Marinobacterium aestuarii: one gene and its partner. The protein of the gene in region 1 binds, or shares a complex with, the protein of each later gene. Links are inferred from orthologs where the notes say so. Each region holds a gene or a part of one and is shown in the gene's direction. Other genes may lie near its edges.

The links.
Region 2: the proteins of accD (region 1) and accB are in contact, whole or in part, in a solved structure (PDB 8UXZ), measured with the Escherichia coli proteins. The link is inferred for Marinobacterium aestuarii from one-to-one orthologs.

Annotation. Positions count from the first base shown.
Region 1 is NZ_CP015839.1:2,926,605-2,931,286, reverse strand. Bases 1,741-4,682 are described here. They hold accD (acetyl-CoA carboxylase, carboxyltransferase subunit beta), read left to right. Parts: upstream 1,741-2,750; coding sequence 2,751-3,614; downstream 3,615-4,682. Other genes in these bases: folC (bifunctional tetrahydrofolate synthase/dihydrofolate synthase), read left to right, coding at 3,707-4,682; trpA (tryptophan synthase subunit alpha), read left to right, coding at 1,907-2,710; trpB (tryptophan synthase subunit beta), read left to right, coding at 1,741-1,881. Also shown: A8C75_RS12830 (phosphoribosylanthranilate isomerase), read left to right, coding at 51-677; more of trpB, read left to right, coding at 691-1,740.
Region 2 is NZ_CP015839.1:3,942,889-3,946,696, forward strand. What follows is about bases 871-3,808. They hold accB (acetyl-CoA carboxylase biotin carboxyl carrier protein), read left to right. Parts: upstream 871-2,074; coding sequence 2,075-2,542; downstream 2,543-3,808. Other genes in these bases: A8C75_RS17155 (DUF2333 family protein), read right to left, coding at 871-1,256; aroQ (type II 3-dehydroquinate dehydratase), read left to right, coding at 1,559-1,996; accC (acetyl-CoA carboxylase biotin carboxylase subunit), read left to right, coding at 2,575-3,808. Outside these bases: A8C75_RS17150 (ParA family protein), read right to left, coding at 1-193; more of A8C75_RS17155, read right to left, coding at 219-870. UniProt on the Escherichia coli protein: This protein is a component of the acetyl coenzyme A carboxylase complex; first, biotin carboxylase catalyzes the carboxylation of the carrier protein and then the transcarboxylase transfers the carboxyl group to form malonyl-CoA.

The DNA of each region.
Region 1 (4,682 bases):
TTTAGCCCGGTCCTTCTGGTATTATCGTGCGTTTTCAGGAAGCCACGGTCGTGACTACACGCGTCAAGATTTGCGGTATTACTCGTCTGGATGATGCGCAGGCGGCGGTTCGGCTCGGCGCCCATGCGCTGGGATTTGTGTTTTATGCCAAAAGCCCGCGCCATGTGACACCCGAGGTAGCAGCCCGCATTATTGCGGACCTGCCCGCCTTCGTGACGACGACGGCATTGTTTGTCGATGCAAGCCCGGAATACGTGGAGCAGGTTGTGGCGACGACCGGCATAGACCTGCTGCAGTTTCACGGCAATGAGTCGGCGGATTTTTGTGCAGGCTTTGGGCGGCCCTATATCAAGGCGCTGCGCATGAAGCCAGGCCTTGATATCGTTGCTGTCATGCAGGACTATGCCGGCGCCCGGGGTATTCTGCTGGATGCCTATAGGGCCGGCGTGCCAGGAGGCACCGGCGAGGCGTTTGACTGGGCGCGCATTCCAGTCTCGGTGCGGCCGCAGATCATACTGGCGGGCGGGCTGAATCCGGACAATATTCGATCTGCCATAGCGCAGGTCAACCCTTTTGCCGTGGACGTCAGTGGAGGCGTTGAAGCGGCGAAGGGGATCAAAGATCACAATAAGCTGAAACAGTTTATCGAAGAGGTGGCACGTGCCGACAAAAGCTGAACTGGCTGCACTGATGCAGTTACCGGACGACCGCGGACATTTTGGTCCCTACGGCGGTCGTTTCGTTTCCGAAACGCTGATTGGTGCCCTCCAGGATCTGGAAAGTACCTACGAATCCCTGCGTCAGGACCCGGAGTTTCAGGCAGAGTTCGACAAGGATCTGGCGCACTATGTGGGCCGTCCGTCGCCGCTCTATCATGCCGAACGCCTGTCACGGGAAAATGGCGGCGCACAGATTTATCTCAAGCGTGAAGACCTGAACCACACCGGCGCCCACAAGGTGAACAACACTATCGGCCAGGCTCTGATCGCCAAGAAAATGGGCAAGCCGCGTATCATCGCCGAAACCGGTGCCGGTCAGCACGGTGTGGCTTCTGCCACAGTGGCGGCGCGCCTGGGTCTTGAGTGTGTGGTGTACATGGGTATCGAAGACGTGCGCCGCCAGGCGCTGAACGTCTATCGCATGAAGCTGCTGGGCGCGACGGTAGTGCCGGTGGAGTCCGGTACCCGCACGCTCAAAGACGCCATGAACGAAGCCATGCGCGACTGGGTCACCAACGTCGATACCACTTACTACATCATTGGTACTGCCGCAGGTCCGCATCCTTACCCCAAGCTGGTGCGTGATTTTCAGTGCATTATCGGTCGTGAAGCCCGCCAGCAGAGCCTGGATCAGGTGGGTCGTCTGCCGGATGCGCTGGTGGCCTGCGTCGGTGGTGGCTCCAATGCCATAGGTCTGTTCCATCCCTTTATCGAAGATGGTGATGTGCGCATGTACGGTGTGGAAGCGGGCGGCTACGGCATTGCCTCGGGTCAGCATGCGGCGCCGCTGTCGGCGGGTCGTCCTGGCGTACTGCACGGCAATCGCACCTATCTGATGGAAGATGACGCCGGTCAGATTCTGGGTACCCATTCAGTTTCCGCGGGCCTTGATTACCCCGGCGTCGGACCTGAGCATGCCTGGCTGAAAGATACCGGTCGCGCTGAATACGTTGATGCCACCGATGATGAAGCCCTGGCGGCCTTCCGTACCCTGACCAGGGTTGAGGGCATCATGCCGGCACTGGAGTCCAGTCACGCCGTGGCCTACGCGCTCAAGCTTGCCCGCACCATGCGCGAAGACCAGTTTATCGTCGTCAACCTGTCCGGACGCGGCGACAAGGATATTCACACCGTGGCCAGCCTCGATGGTATCGACGTCTGAGCGCACTGCTGGAGTACAGATTGACATGAGTCGTATTAAAGACTGTTTCGCCCGTCTTGAGACCGCCGGGCGCAAGGCGCTGATTCCCTATGTGACCGCAGGCGACCCGTCGCCCGCGGTGACAGTGCCGCTGCTGCACGCCATGGTTGAAGCCGGTGCCGATATTCTGGAGCTGGGTGTTCCTTTTTCCGACCCCATGGCGGATGGCCCGGTGATTCAGCTGGCCTGTGAGCGCGCGCTGTCCCACGGTACCCGTCTGCTGGACGTACTCGACATGGTGGCGCAGTTCCGTACAACCGACAGCCAGACACCGATCGTGCTGATGGGCTACCTCAATACTGTTGAAGTGCTGGGGTATGAGAGTTTCGCGACCCGCGCCAAGGCGGCCGGTGTTGATGGCATTCTGACGGTCGACTTGCCGCCGGAAGAGTCCGATGACTTTATCGAGGTTATGCGTGCCGCCGAGATCGACGTGATTTATCTGCTGGCGCCGACCACCGATGAGTCCCGCATCAAGTCGGTGTGTGAAAAGGGCAGTGGTTATATCTACTATGTGTCCCTCAAGGGCGTGACCGGTTCCGCGGCGCTGGATGTGGCGGCGGTGGAAGAAAAACTGAAACAGGTGCGTCGTCACACCGATATGCCGCTGGGCGTAGGTTTCGGTATCCGTGACGATGCCTCGGCCCGCGCCGTGTCCCAGATCGCCGATGGTGTGATCGTCGGCAGCGTGCTGGTCAATCGCATTGCTGAACTGGCGACACAGCCGCAGCAGATTCCCGAGCAGGTATCCCGTATTATTGCCGGCATGCGTGCCGCCATGGATGCCTGAAGATCGTTGAACAGTTTTCCCGCACAGGGGATGGAGCAAAATGAGTAACTGGCTGGAAAAAATTGTCCCTTCACTGGCTCGCAACGCCGAGAGCCGCCGGTCCAACGTGCCGGAAGGCCTGTGGAAAAAGTGTCCCAAATGCGAAGCGGTGCTGTATCGCCCGGAGCTGGACAAGAATCTGAATGTCTGCCCCAAGTGCAATCACCACATGCGTGTGGGGGCTCGCAAGCGTCTGGAAATGTTCCTCGATGCCGACAACCTGCGAGAAATTGGCGCCGAAGTGGAACCGGTCGATCGCCTGAAATTCCGCGACTCCAAGAAGTACAAGGATCGCTTGTCGGCAGCGCAGAAAGAAACCGGCGAGAAGGATGCGCTGGTGGCCATGCGGGGTGAGCTCGATGGCATGCCGGTGGTGGCGGTGGCGTTCGAGTTCCGTTTTATGGGCGGTTCCATGGGCGCCGTGGTCGGCGAGCGTTTCGTGCGCGCGGCCAATGTCTGCATGGAAGAGGGTATTCCGCTGATCTGCTTTGCGGCCTCCGGTGGTGCCCGTATGCAGGAGGCGCTGACGTCCTTGATGCAAATGGCCAAAACCAGCGCGGCGCTGGAAAAAATGCGCCAGGCCGGCATTCCGTATTTCTCGGTCCTCACGGATCCTGTCTACGGCGGTGTTTCTGCTAGCCTGGCCATGCTGGGCGATCTGAATATCGCCGAGCCCAAGGCGCTGATTGGTTTCGCCGGTCCGCGCGTTATCGAGCAAACGGTGCGAGAGAAACTGCCAGAAGGTTTCCAGCGCAGCGAGTTCCTGCTCGAACACGGTCAGGTGGATATGATTATCCATCGCAAGGAACTGCGTGAGCGTATCAGTGGGCTGTTGCGCAAGCTTACGCATTACAGCGAAGCCTGATTCAGCGTTTTTGAATCCGGGGTCGCCGGGCCGCTGATCATTGATCGGGCGGTGCGGCTGACCCCGGTTTAGCTTTTAGCGGGTAGAGACTGATGTTATCGGGTACTCCTGAGACTCTGAACGAATGGCTTGAGCATATCGAAGCCTGTCATCCCAGTGACATCGAGCTGGGGCTGGATCGTGTGCGCGACGTTGCCGCCAGGCTTGAGCTGGATTTTTCCCGCAGCAAGGTCGTGACCATTGCCGGTACCAATGGCAAGGGTTCGACCCAGACATTTCTCGACTGCATGCTGCGCGAGGCCGGTTACAGCACGGGCTGCTATAGCTCGCCGCATTTCCTGCGCTATAACGAGCGTGTGCGCATCAATGGTGCCGAAGCGTCCGACGCGGCACTCTGTGATGCCTTTGCGGCGGTTGAGATTGCGCGTGGCGAGATTCCGCTGACCTATTTCGAGTACGGCACTCTGGCGGCATTAAAAATCTTCTCGCAGCAGGCACCGCAGGTGGTGCTGCTCGAAGTGGGCCTTGGCGGGCGCCTGGATGCGGTGAATATCGTCGATCCCCAGGTGGCAGTGGTTACCAGTATCGCGCTGGATCACACTGACTGGCTGGGGGATACCCGCGAGCTGATTGGTCGCGAGAAGGCGGGTATCTTCCGTGCTGATACGCCGGCGGTGTGCGGTGATCCCGAACCTCCGGTAACGGTAGCGCAGGCGGCGGATCAGCTCGGTGCCAGGCTGTATCAGGTGGGTGACAGTTTTACCTACCTGGAGCAGGCGCAAGGCTGGCACTGGCAGGGTCGCAATCTGCAGGGCGAGTCCGTTGAGTTTCATTATCTGCCATTGCCCGGGCTGCCGTTGCCCAATGCCGCCACGGCGCTGCAGGTGCTGCATCTGCTGCTCGATGCGCCTGCGCGCAGCAGCATAGAATCTGCGCTGCGCAACGCCGCCATGACCGGGCGCATGCAGCGGCTGATGCTTGGCGACACTGAATGTATTCTGGATGTGGCCCACAACCCCCAGGCGGCGCAGTATATCGCCGGGCGTCTGGCGAAATCGCCGCCGATCG
Region 2 (3,808 bases), 1.0 Mb from region 1 along the record:
GCTCGAAAAAGTCCCGGATATCCGTCTGGGTGTGGGCCGCGTTCTCGCCCAGCAGATAGTGGGTCGAGTTGCACTGTGGATCCAGGTCGATCACCAGCGTTTTCAGACCCCGGGTCGCGCTGATGGCGGCCAGGTTGGTGGTGATGCTGGATTTGCCCACACCGCCCTTCTGGTTAAAGACAACTCGTTTCATCGAATCCTGTTCTCCGAAATCGACATCATCCCTGCGACAGCAGTTTGCGCAGGTCGATGATGGCCGCATTAGCGCGGGAAATATAAGACGCCATCACCAGAGAGTGGTTGGCGACCAGACCGAACTCGCTGCCGTTCAGCACCATCGGACTCCAGATGGTTTCCTGGGTGGATTCGAGCTCGCGCACGATCTGCTCCAGACTCACACGGGCATTCTTCTTCTCCAGCGCGACGGCAAAATCAGCATCCACCGCCTGCAAAATATGAATCAGCGCCCAGGCTGTACCGCGAGCCTCATAGAAGACATCATCCAGTTCCAGCCAGGACGTCTGTATATCCTGTTCGGCCATGCCCTGGGTCGACTGGCGCGCATCGATTTCACCGGCCAGATCCGTATTCAGACGGCGTTGACCGACGCTGGCACTGAGGCGCTGCGACAGACTCCCCAGGCGAGTGGAAACATCCCCCAGCCAGTTGTTCAGGTTGTCGGCACGGGCATAAAACTGTGACTGGGTCTGGGCCGGGTCAGCCAGGCGCAGCTGATACTGGCGCATGTGCTTGACCGCCTTGCGGTATTCACCCTCGGTGGAGGGCAGCAGCCAGCTCTTGTTGTTGAAGTGCAGCAGCGGTTCGGCCTTCGCCAGGTCCCCATCTTCCGTTGACTGCGACTGCGAGCGACTGAAATCCTTGCGCAGGGCACGGCTCAGATCCCGCGCCTGTACCAGCACACCGAACTCCCAGTTGGGCACGTTATCGAGCCAGATACCCGGCGGCAGTCTGTCGTTACTCAGGTAGCCGCCCGGCTTGTTCAGCAGGGTTTCGACAATTTCGATCAGTGCACCACTGGTGTGCGAACCCACCGCAGGCGCGGCACCCTCATGGGGCACGGCCTTGGCCTCAACATCAAAACGCGCCGGTTCCCAGCTCCAGTACAGGCCCACCACCAGTGCGCTCAGTAAATAAAGCCCCAGCAATACGCCTATCCCCTTGAGCCAGGCCGAAGACCCAGGGCCCGCCGCTATCCGATCCCATATGCCCAGCCACCAACGCTGCAGTTTTTCCAATGCCGTTCCCTTAATAACCTGGATGTGCTCTGAATGCTGCACCGCACTATCACTGATTTGCCCAACAGCGTCAACGCCCGGCCCCCGGCACCCCGGCTGGGTTCTGGCGCAAAAAGCGCTCAATGGACAAAAAAACATCACCAATGATGGACAACAGACCGGGAAATCTAGGTTAACTTCGTTGAAATAGCCGCTAACGCCGCAAATTATGGCTTGCGATAGACACTGCCTCCGGATTCATGCAAACTATGCGATCTAACCTCCTGTATGTCGCAAGTCTGTTGATTTTTGAGGCTTTATTGATGGCAAAAATACTGGTGCTGCACGGCCCCAACCTGAACCTGCTCGGCACCCGGGAACCCGGAATTTACGGTGCTACCACGCTGGCGGACATCAACCGTTCGCTGGAAATGCAGGCACAGGCCGCCGGCCACCAGCTGAGCCATCTGCAAAGCAATGCCGAATATCAGCTGATCGACCGCATCCATGCTGCCCGGGATGAAGGCGTCGCCTTTATCATTATCAACCCGGCGGCATTCACCCATACCAGTGTCGCACTGCGCGATGCCCTGCTGGGGGTGGATATTCCGTTTTACGAAGTCCACCTGTCCAATGTGCACGCACGCGAGGCATTCCGGCACCATTCGTATTTTTCGGATGTCGCCAGGGGCGTGATCTGCGGCTTCGGCAGCCAGGGGTACAACTTTGCATTGCAGGCTGTCGTAGACGGTCTGGCATAACTCACGCGGGGTCTGATCGTCGCCGGACAGGCTCCTGAACCCACTTCCGCCACTTCAAGAATTTAAAAAGAGATCATAATGGATATCCGCAAAGTCAAAAAACTGATCGAACTGCTGGAAGAGTCCAACATCAACGAAATCGAAATCAAGGAAGGTGAAGAGTCCGTGCGCATCAGCCGCATGGCTCAGTCCGTCCCTGCCCAGATGATGATGCCGGCCGGCTACCCGCAGATGGCCATGGCGCCTGCGCCTGCTGCTGCTGCTGCCGCAGCACCCGTTGCTGTCGCTGAGCCTGCCGCGGCAGAATTTAACGGCCACGTTGTGCTCTCGCCGATGGTCGGCACCTTCTACCGTTCGCCGTCACCAAGCTCGCCACCCTTTGTTGAAGTGGGCAAGACCGTCAAGGCCGGTGATGTGATCTGCATCGTTGAAGCCATGAAGATGATGAACCAGATTGAAGCCGACAAGTCCGGCGTGATCGAAGCCATTCTGGTTGAAGAGGGCCAGCCGGTCGAATACGACCAGCCTCTCGTCACCATCGTCTAAGCGCCTCTTCGCCAGATCAAGGAATTTACCCGATGCTTGAAAAAGTCGTCATCGCCAACCGAGGCGAAATTGCGCTGCGAATTCTGCGAGCCTGCAAAGAGCTGGGTATCAAAACCGTCGCGGTGCACTCCGTTGCTGACCGTGACCTGATGCATGTGCGCCTGGCAGACGAGGCCGTCTGCATTGGCCCGGCTCCGTCCAAAAACAGCTACCTGAACATTCCGGCGATCATCAGCGCCGCCGAAGTGACCGATGCCAGCGGTATTCACCCCGGCTACGGCTTCCTGGCGGAAAATGCCAACTTCGCCGAACAGGTTGAACGGTCAGGCTTCAAGTTCATTGGCCCAAGTTCCGAAACCATCCGCCTGATGGGCGACAAGGTTTCAGCCATCAGGGCCATGAAAAAGGCCAAGGTACCGACAGTGCCGGGCTCCGATGGCCCGCTGCCCGAAGACGCCGATGAAGTTCACGCCATCGCCCGCCGTATCGGCTACCCGGTGATCATCAAGGCCGCCTCCGGTGGTGGTGGTCGCGGCATGCGCGTTGTCCACACGGAAGCGGCACTGCTGAATTCCATCCATGTTACCCAGTCCGAAGCTGCCGCCGCCTTTGGCGACGATACGGTCTACATGGAGAAGTTCCTCGAGAACCCGCGCCACGTGGAAGTCCAGGTTCTGGCCGATGGCCAGGGCAATGCGATTCACCTGTATGACCGCGACTGCTCCATGCAGCGCCGTCACCAGAAGGTGGTTGAGGAAGCGCCCGCGCCCCATATCGACGAAGAGGCGCGCCAGCGCGTGCTGAAGTCCTGCGTGGATGCCTGCATCACCATCGGCTACCGCGGCGCCGGCACCTTCGAGTTCCTGTATGAAAACGGTCACTTCTACTTTATCGAAATGAACACCCGCGTTCAGGTTGAGCATCCGGTCACCGAAATGATCACCGGCGTCGATATCGTCAAGGAACAGCTGCGTATCGCCTCCGGCCTGCCGCTGTTCTACAAGCAGGAAGATATAGTCGTACGCGGACATTCCTTTGAATGCCGCATCAACGCCGAAGACCCCAAAACCTTCCTGCCAAGCCCCGGCACCGTGAAGCACTTTCACACGCCGGGCGGTTTTGGCATCAGGGTCGATTCGCATCTGTACAACGGCTACACAGTGCCGCCGCACTACGACTCACTGGTCGCCAAGCTGATCACCTTCGGTGACAGCCGTGAAATCGCCCTGACCCGCATGCGCAATGCACTGGACGAAATGCTGGTAG